2 regions of the Nocardia thraciensis genome follow, and region 1 is predicted to be linked to the other one. Evidence: riboswitches for the same ligand, from Rfam matches in the RefSeq annotation. Region 1 holds a riboswitch; the other holds the start of a gene.

Region 1 (4,398 bases):
CCGAAGTGCGGCACCGTGAATCCGATCGTCCCGCGCTCCGCCGAGTAGATCAGCCCCTTCTTGATCAGCCCGTCGCGCGCCGGGGACAGTGACGCGGGCTTGCGGCCCAGCTCCTTGGCGACCGTGGCGGTGGCCACCGGACCGTCGTCGCCCGCCAGATCGGCCATGGCGCGCATGTATTCTCGCTCGGCCGGGGTGGCGCGCTCGTAGCGGGAACCGAAGAAGCCGACCGCCAACTCCTCCTCGGCGGCGGGCGCGGCGAGTTCCACGTCCTCGACGCCGATCGGGCTCTGCGCGGCGACATCCCAGGTGGCCTTGCCGTAGGCCTGCACGAAATACGGATAGCCGTCGGCCTTGTGGTACAGCACATCCAGCGCGGCCTCGGTGAACTCGACCTGCTCCCGCTCGGCCGGTGCGATCAGCGCCAGATCGGCGGAGGCGCGGTCCAGCCGGTCGATCCGGTGGTAGCCGAACAGCCGTTCCGAGTAGCTCTTCTGCGCCGACAGCACCGCGGGCAGATGCGGCAGGCCCGCCCCGACCACGATCAAGGGCGTGGCCTCCTGACTCAGTTCGTGGCAGGCGCCGCAGATCGCGGAGATGTCGGCGGGGCCCAGGTCCTGCATCTCGTCGATGAAGATCGCGATGCCGACGCCGATGTCGTGGGCCAGCTGCCCGGCCTCCATCAGCAGTTCGACGAGATCGATCTCGATATCGCCGGAGTCGGCGCGCCCGGTGACGGCCGGGACGTCGATGCCCGGCTGCCAGCGATCGCGCATGCCCTTATCGGCCGTGGCGCGCAGCGCGAAGGCCTTGAGAATGCCCAGGAAGTCGTCGACCATCTCCGGATTGCGATGTGCCACAGCGATCTGCCGCACCGCCATGTGCAGCGCCGAGGCCAGCGGGCGGCGCAGCTCCTGATCCGGCCGGGCCTCCATCTTGCCGGTGCCCCAGCCGCGCGAGCGGGCGGTCGAGCGAAGCTGGTTGAGCAGCACGGTCTTTCCGACTCCGCGCAGCCCGGTCAGCATCACGCTGCGCTCCGGTCGGCCGCGCGAGACGCGTTCGAGCACGATGTCGAAGGCGTCGAGCTGCTTGGCGCGACCGGCGAGTTCGGGGGGCCGCTGTCCGGCTCCGGGTGCATACGGATTCCGCACGGGGTCCATGCCCGTACACCGTAGCGCGTCGCAATCGGATTATGGGGACATCTATCGAATGTCCTAGAAATGACTATCGTTCGGCAGCGAGGTCGGGGATAGTCGACCACACCCTATGCCCGACTCTTTACGCTTGTCTTGTTCGCGAACCGGTCCCAGCGCAGGGAGAGGGTCATGTCGGAGGAGTCCATTCCCACTGTCGCCGAGGTGGTCGAGTCCTGGACCGTGCCGGAGAACGCTCCGGTCGCGGCACAGATCCGCAAAAACATCCTGGTGGCGATCGAGCGCGGTTACGACGATCCCCAACTGGTCGCCGATCTCGCGGTCGGCCCGCTGGTGATGGCGCTGGGCGAGCTCGAGATCGGGCTGGCCGATGCCCGGCGGCGAATCAGCGAGTTGGAGCAGGCGTTGGACGCGCGCGGCGGTTCGGAGAACTGAGTCGTCGGCCGGATTGTGTCGTCCAGTCCGGTAACGCCCGCGCTTCTCGGTTCGATAACACCGTTGTCCGAGTCGTTACCGCGCCGTGACCAACCGGCGTGAGCACGCGAAATCGCGAGTCGTCCTGGGGATTTGTGGACGGCGATCAAGACACGGCCGTGTGGGGTGGACAACACAGCCGGGTAGTCGTAATCTCTTCGTGACCGATGGAGTCAGTCGCTTCGCAGGCGGGGCGGCCCATCGCGTCGCCGCCTAATCGGAGGTCGGGTGGGCAGCCCGATCGCCGAGCCGGGGACCCATGTTTGTGGGGTGAATCCCCTTCGGCCACACGGCCGATGGGGTAGGGCCGATCTTCCCGGCCCGAACCCGTCAGCTAACCCGGTCGGCGGTGGGCAGGAAGAAACAGGAGACTCAGCTCGGTGGGTAAACACAGTTTGCAACGGGAATCTCGGCTCCCGAATTCCGTGAAGGGTGCGCTGGTTTTCGGCGCCGTCGCCGCTTCCACCGGCGCCATGCCGGCGATCTCGGCACAGGCAGCCACTATCAACGTCCCCGGCTTCGGCAACTTCGATGTGCCGGTCGGTCCGGAGTTCGATCAGCAGGTCGCTCAGGCCAACCAGGCCCTCGCCGACCATGCCGACCAGATCAAGGGCGCCCAGCAGGCGTTGTCGGCGCCGGCGATGCCCGCCCCGAATGCCGCTCCGTCGACGCCCGGCTTCATGCAGCAGCAGCTCACCCCCGCGGGTGAAGCGCTCGATGCGGCCAAGACCAAGATCGGTGCCCAGTATGTCTGGGGCGGCAACGGCCCGAACGGGTTCGACTGCTCCGGTCTGGTGAAGTGGGCCTACAAGCAGGTCGGCATCGACCTGCCGCGCACCAGCTTCGAGCAGTCGCACGTCGGTAAGCCGGTCGCCTACGAGGATCTGCAGCCCGGCGACCTGATCATCCAGAACGGCGGCGGCCACGTGGCCATGTACGCCGGCGACGGTCAGATCCTGCACGCGCCCCAGGCCGGCGACCCGGTCGAGTACGCGCACCTGAACCCCGACTCGATCGTCACCGCTCGCCGGGTCGGCTAGGTTCCGTCCCGCTCGGCGCGCGCGTAACCTATTCGCACGTATGCGCGGAGAGACGGATCAGCAACGGTCACAGCCCGGTACGGCCCGGGTCGATTCCTGGGTGTGGGCCGTGCGTTTGTTCAAGACCCGCTCGGCGGCCGCTGCCGCCTGTCGGGGTGGGCATGTCCGCGTCAACGGCGTCGCGGTCAAACCCGCACATCAGATCAAGCCCGGCGACGAGGTTCGCGTCCGTGTCAACGGAGTCGAGCGCATAGTCGTCGTGGAGCGAATCATTCTCAAACGGGTAGGCGCGGCTATCGCCGTCCAATGCCTGATCGATAAGTCTCCGCCCCCGCCTGCCCCTGAAATCGTCGCCTCCATGCCCCGCCGCGATCGCGGCACCGGCCGCCCCACCAAACGCGAACGGCGCGAAACGGACCGGCTACTCGGCCGCACTCCGGATTGACCGTCGGCGTCCTCGCGACGGTACGGGATGAAATTTGGGTGCAGCGCGCAGCGATGCCTCGCCCGCTCGGGGCAGATGGGGTCATGGGCGCGCTTGGCCGGATAAGGCGTTTGTCGGTGGGTGCGAAACCGGCTTGACGCGCTGCGAGTCGACAATAACCCGACATTTGCTATCAAGGGAAGGCTTTCGGGGTAATTGAGTCGACCCGCAGTCGGTTACGTCGCCACCTCGGTGAATCTGCTGTCAGCATCGTGCGCGGACATTCTGAAACCAGTTGCTACTGCGCCCGAGTGGAGGGCCGGGAGAGACCGCGGTGCAGGCCGTCGGTCAGGGCCGTGGTGAGCCCGAGAGCCGTCGGCGCCACCGGCGGCGGGGTGGCTCGCCCCGGCAGTACGCCGCGAAGACGAGCGGACATCGGCGAGGCGTCGTCGGTGGGTGCGTAGTCGACGGCCAATATCGACGGCGCCCGGTGGCCCAGGACGACCGACAGCACGGCGGTGCCGCGCGCGACGTCGAACGGTGTGCTTCCGGCGCGGCGGAGCGGGGCGTCGTCGCGGGCCGCTGCCGGGCCGGATACCCAGTCGCCCCAGCCGATGCTGCTGACGCGCTCATCGATTCGGTTGTGCGCCAGCGTATCCAGCGCGGCATGGGCGGCGGCCTCGGCGGCCCGTCCGGGTGCGCCGAGGGTGCCGCTCGCCGAGGAGGAGAGCAGCACGAAGTCGATCGGGTCGCTGCCGGTGAGGTCGAGCAGATTCGCGGCCGCGCCGATGCCCGACTCGAAGGACGCCGCAAGCAATCGCGGTGTGACAGAACGGAATTCGGCATGGTGTCGAATGCCCGCCGCGTGCACCACCCCGCGAATCGTCGAACCGCAGGCGCGAATGTCGAACAGCGCGTTGGCGAGATCGGCGCGGTCGGTGACATCGCAGCGGACCACGACGATGCGGTCGCTGAAGCCCTCGTGCAGCCGCGGCAACGGGCGTGGGGTTCGGGTGAGCACAACGACATCCCGGGCCCCGGCGTCGAGCAGCCAGCGGACGGCCACCGCGCCGAGCGTGCCGAGTCCGCCCGTCACCACGTACGTGCCCCGGGGTCGGATGCCGACGGGGGCGGGCGAGGTAGGCGCGGGCTGGAAGCGGCGGGTATGGAGCGCGCGCCCGTCGATCAGCACCTCTTCCGGCCCAGCGGGATTCAGGATCAGGCCACCGAGGGGTATCGGATCGTCGCCGGTGGTCCAGACCAGCCGAATCGGTCGGCCGGACTCCAGTTGCAGCGATCGGGTCAG
Region 2 (4,398 bases), on a different contig from region 1:
GGGCCGTCCAGCCAGCCGTCCGCGGCCGCGGTCGGCGCCCAGAAGTCGTCGACGGCGTCGGACGGCGGCGCCGGTTCCGGAATTCCCTTGTCCAGCAGGCGCGCCGCGGACAGCACCTCGGCCAGCAGGCCCACCCGGGTCTCGTCGATACCGGTCTGTTTGGCGATGCGGCGAAGCTCGCGCACGCCCAGCCCGCCGGATCGCAGCGCGGGCGCGGGAGCCTGCTCCAGCACCTCGACGATGTCGGCGCAGTGCCGCAGCAGCTCGCCCGCCTCGGTGGCGGCCGCCGCGTTGCTGTCGGCGGCGGCGTGCTTGTCCGGCTCGGGCCGGGGTGGCTGCAGGGCGTGCGGATCGGTTACCGGTTCGCGGCGCAGCACCTGGCCGACCGCGGGCGGGAGCTCGACGGTCTCGTCGTCGACACGGTCCAGGAGCCGCAGCGTGAGCAGCCGGGGGACGGGACGATCCGGCGGTGCGTCGGGCGCGGCGTCGCGGGTGCGGCCGCGCGGCCCGGTGGTGGCCAGCTTGTCCAGCAGGGCTCGTTCGGCGGGGCCGATGTCACCCAGCGCGGCAACGATTTCCGATTCGGTGAGGGCGTCCGGGATCTCGGTGGTACTGCCCAGCGGCCACGGCAGCGCATCCTTCGCCGAGGCCGCCAGGTACAGCTCGTCGGCGCCCCAGGCGAGGGCGCGCGCGGTCAGGCGCCCTACGGCGGCGTCGATGGCCGCCGTTGGGACGCGGTCGCCCAGCAGTTCGTGCAGCCGGGCGCGGGCGAGCGGCGTCGCCCGGCGGCCGGGGTAGGCGGCGCCGTGCACCGCGAGGGTCTCGATGACCGCGAACTCCAGCGTGTCGAGTTCGTCCGTCGCGCGCAGTACCGAGGCGCGCTGTTCGGCGCGGGCGGCCAGCACCGACATCGAGGACGGCAGCGGCACGGCCAGATCGGGTCGCAGCTCGAGCAGCGTGACCAGATCGTCGTCGGTGCGGGCGGCGAGCCAGTCGGCGAGCGTGTCGCCATCGGCCGAACCCTGGCCGCCGGGTGCCGCGGGGTGATCGTCCCCGGCCCGGGGCGCGTTGTCGGTCGTGGTCATCGCATCCAGCGTACGGCCGGGCGTCGTGGGCCGCTGGGTCGCGTACACCACCCGTTGCCGGCCGGCGTCGGATGATCGGTTCCATGCCAGAATGAGGTCGTGGTGAACAAATCGAAGAAACCCTATGTCGACAATGGTTGGCCGCAGGTGGCCAACGGTGACCACGCGGTCACCGAGCTGTCGTCGACCCGCTCCGGTGGACTCTCGCCCTACGGCGAGGACACCGAGTTTCCGGTGCCTGCCGACGAGGTGCCGTACGTGCATCCGCACACGGTCATCAACCGCTGACCGCATTACGACAAGGCCCCCGCATCTCAGTGATGCGGGGGCCTTGTCGTAGGTGATGCGGGGCCATGTTGTCGGCCGGATGAGGAGACTTGCCTTACTGGGGCAGCATGCCCTTGTTCGCCTCGAAGAAGTCGACCACGGCTGGGTCGAGCTTCACGTTGTTGGCCTTGGCGGCGTTGAACACGTCGATCGCGGGCTGCGGCACCTGGATGCCCTGCGCCTGGGCGATGCTGAGCGCCTTGTCGACGGCCTGGAAGACCTGCTGCGAGGCGTCGGCCGACGACTGGGCCGGTTCCTGCGGCAGGGCCTGGGTCTCGCCGGTCGGGTTCCAGCGCGGGGTCTCGGCGGGAGAGGCGGGCGCGGTGCGTGTCTCGGGGCTGCCGTTCAGCCCGAGGCGGGAAGAGCAGGAGGGCCAAGCGCCCCAGCCCTGCGAGGCGAGGACCTTCTCGCCCACGGCGATCTGCTGCTCGCGGGTGGCCTGGTTGGCGGTCGCGGCGTATTCGGTGCCGCCGTGCGCCTTCCACGTGCTGGGGGAGAACTGCAGGCCACCCTGGTATCCGTTACCGGTGTTGATTCCCCAGTTGCCGCCGGCCTCACACTGCGCGAGCTGGTCCCACTCCTGATCGGGTGCCGCGGAGGCGTTCCCGGCGAGAGCGATACCCGCGCCGCTGACGATCGCGCCCGTGACGGCGACCTTGGCGACGGTGCGGCCGGTGTTGGTCGGCTTGCGATGGCGTCCACTCATATCGGGTCGTCTTCCTCTCGTACGCGCCTGCGAGGTGAGCTGTCGGGTTCGGACTGAGAGGCCGTCCGGCCCTGGCGCGCCTCGCGGTGCGCCGGGGCTTCACCCCAAGGGAGCGATCGTTGCCGGTCGTTCCCGCTTCCCTGCTTAGGGAACGTGGGTTCCCCGCCCTCGCCCCTGGTTCCGTCGGGGTCCGTACCCGCGGGGCGAGGCTCGGTGCGGCGGGCCGGTGGTGCCGGGACTGCTCCCGGCTGCGTTAGACCGTACGACGATCGCCGCTAAAAATCACTATTTGGTAACCGGCGTGTACGGACGGGTCACGCTCTGGCGCAACGGCTTCGGCTCCGCGTCTGTGCAGGTGGATGCGGCGTGTCCCGGCCGAGTGCCAGCCGTGACCATGCCGTGACCCTTCCGTTATGTGATGAAGATCACATGTGTATGACGGGAAGGTACTGGGCAGATACCGCGTTGACTAGCGAGCTCGGCGGCCGGACCACAGCGCGAACACCACGGCGAGGAGCAGTCCGAGCGGCGTGCCGGTCATGGCGACGAGGTACAGCCACAGTCCGGGCTCGTAGTCGGTCAGGATCGGCGTCAGGAAGATGGCGACGACCGCCAGCACGCCGACCGCGAACAGGAGCAGCGCCACGATCATCAGCGGATCGCGGGGCCTGCGCGACGGGCGGTGCGAGGGAGGGTTGGGCATTACTGCACCGTAAAACTGGTGTGCTCGGGGTATGGGCACCGGGGTAGACTCGATAGCAATCGCGTCCTGCATAACTGTGTAGGGCGCGTTCTTTTCGCACAGAGAATGTTCCGGAATCGATTCCGGGACAACGGTTGTGCCCGGGAGGTCCGGGCATCGATGACGAACGGGTGAGCGCAGTGCCGACCGGCAAGGTGAAGTGGTACGACGTCGAAAAGGGCTTCGGCTTCCTTTCCCAGGATGAGGGTGAGGACGTCTATGTTCGGTCGTCCGCGTTGCCCAAGGGTGTCGAAGCGCTGAAACCCGGGCAACGGGTGGAATTCGGGATGGCGGCGGGTCGCCGCGGCCCGCAGGCGCTGAGCCTGAAGCTGCTGGAGCCGCTGCCCTCGGTGCGCGGCGCCCAGACCCGCAAGGAGCCCGCGGCCCATCCCCGCAAGGCCCCCGACGACCTGCACGGCATGATCGAGGACATGATCACCCTGCTGGACGCGAAGGTGCAGCCGGACCTGCGCAAGGGCAAATACCCCGACCGCAAGACCGCCCAGCGCATCGCCGAGGTCGTGCGCGGCGTGGCCAGGGAGTTGGACCACTGAGGTTCTCGTGTTTCCGGCGCGCTTTCGGCCGGAATCAGGACGTTCGGATCGACCAGGCCTGGTACGGCGCGAACGATTCGGCTCCGGTCTCGTCGCGGGTCGGGACCACGAGCTGCACCTCGACCCCGGCCAGCCGTAGGTCGGGCTCGGGGCGGGTGGGCACGGTGATCGCGAGCGTGCCCTCGGCGTAGTCCCGGTACGAGGTCAGGCGCTGTACGTCGGTCCCGTCGGGCAGGGCGTACTCCAGCACCATCACCCAGGGCGCGTCGGCGATGTGGCGCGGCAGCGATAGCTGCAGCGGATCGCCGGGGCGCGTCTCGAGGGTGACGGTCGTGGCGCTCTCGCGGCAGTTCAGGCCGAGCTGCCCGTTGCTGTCGGACTGCGTCACCGTGCAGTAGCGATACGGCGGCACGGTGGCCGAGGCGCCGTGGGCGTAGGCGGTGATCTCCGGCTCGGGTTCGGCGGCATCGCGGACCGCCACGGCCACCACTCCGGCGATGACGGCCACCACCACGAGCACCGCCACCGTCGCCAGCGCGAGGATCGTGCGGGTACTGGGCTTGGTCATGGCGCGTATGTCCTGTCGCTCGTCGGGTGGGTCGGATCAGCTCGGGGCGGCCGGGTACGGCGAATCGCCGGCGCCCCCGGGAACTTCCTGCTTCGCGTGCTGTGGGCGGTTACCGCCCCAGCCGGGCAGCAGCGAATGCCCACGGTAGCTCACGAACGTCTGGATCAACCCCGCCGCCAGCACCGCGGTGACGACGGCGAACCCCTTCCAGAACTCCGTCGGCAGCAGCACGCCGCCCGCGCCGCCGACCACCCAGGCCAGCTGCAGCACGGTCTCCGAGCGCCCGAATCCGGACGCGATCGACTCGGGCGGCAGATCGTCCTGGATGGAGGCATCCAGCGACACCTTCGCCAACGCGCTGGCTCCGGACGCGACCAGCGCGGCGACCGCCGCGCCCAGCAGGTTGTCGGTGATGG

The links. A riboswitch is a leader RNA that binds a small molecule or an ion and turns the genes downstream of it on or off. The one in region 1 is predicted to bind cyclic di-AMP.
Region 2: another riboswitch for cyclic di-AMP. It lies ahead of ACYVLQ_RS21825 (resuscitation-promoting factor Rpf1 domain-containing protein); the one in region 1 lies ahead of ACYVLQ_RS09550 (C40 family peptidase).

The regions. Positions count from the first base shown of each region.
Region 1 covers NZ_BAAGSM010000018.1:24,023-28,420, reverse strand. Annotated here, with positions in the region: gene ACYVLQ_RS09560 (AAA family ATPase) at 1-1,160, opposite strand, end outside; gene ACYVLQ_RS09555 (hypothetical protein) at 1,326-1,589, shown strand; cyclic di-AMP (ydaO/yuaA leader) riboswitch at 1,829-1,992, shown strand; gene ACYVLQ_RS09550 (C40 family peptidase) at 2,009-2,668, shown strand; gene ACYVLQ_RS09545 (RNA-binding S4 domain-containing protein) at 2,709-3,113, shown strand; gene ACYVLQ_RS09540 (SDR family NAD(P)-dependent oxidoreductase) at 3,391-4,398, opposite strand, start outside.
Region 2 covers NZ_BAAGSM010000033.1:149,291-153,688, reverse strand. Annotated here, with positions in the region: gene ACYVLQ_RS21835 (helicase-associated domain-containing protein) at 1-1,085, opposite strand, end outside; gene ACYVLQ_RS21830 (hypothetical protein) at 1,185-1,373, shown strand; gene ACYVLQ_RS21825 (resuscitation-promoting factor Rpf1 domain-containing protein) at 1,468-2,118, opposite strand; cyclic di-AMP (ydaO/yuaA leader) riboswitch at 2,128-2,314, opposite strand; gene ACYVLQ_RS21820 (hypothetical protein) at 2,588-2,821, opposite strand; gene ACYVLQ_RS21815 (cold-shock protein) at 3,001-3,414, shown strand; gene ACYVLQ_RS21810 (DUF2771 domain-containing protein) at 3,449-3,982, opposite strand; gene ACYVLQ_RS21805 (MFS transporter) at 4,019-4,398, opposite strand, start outside.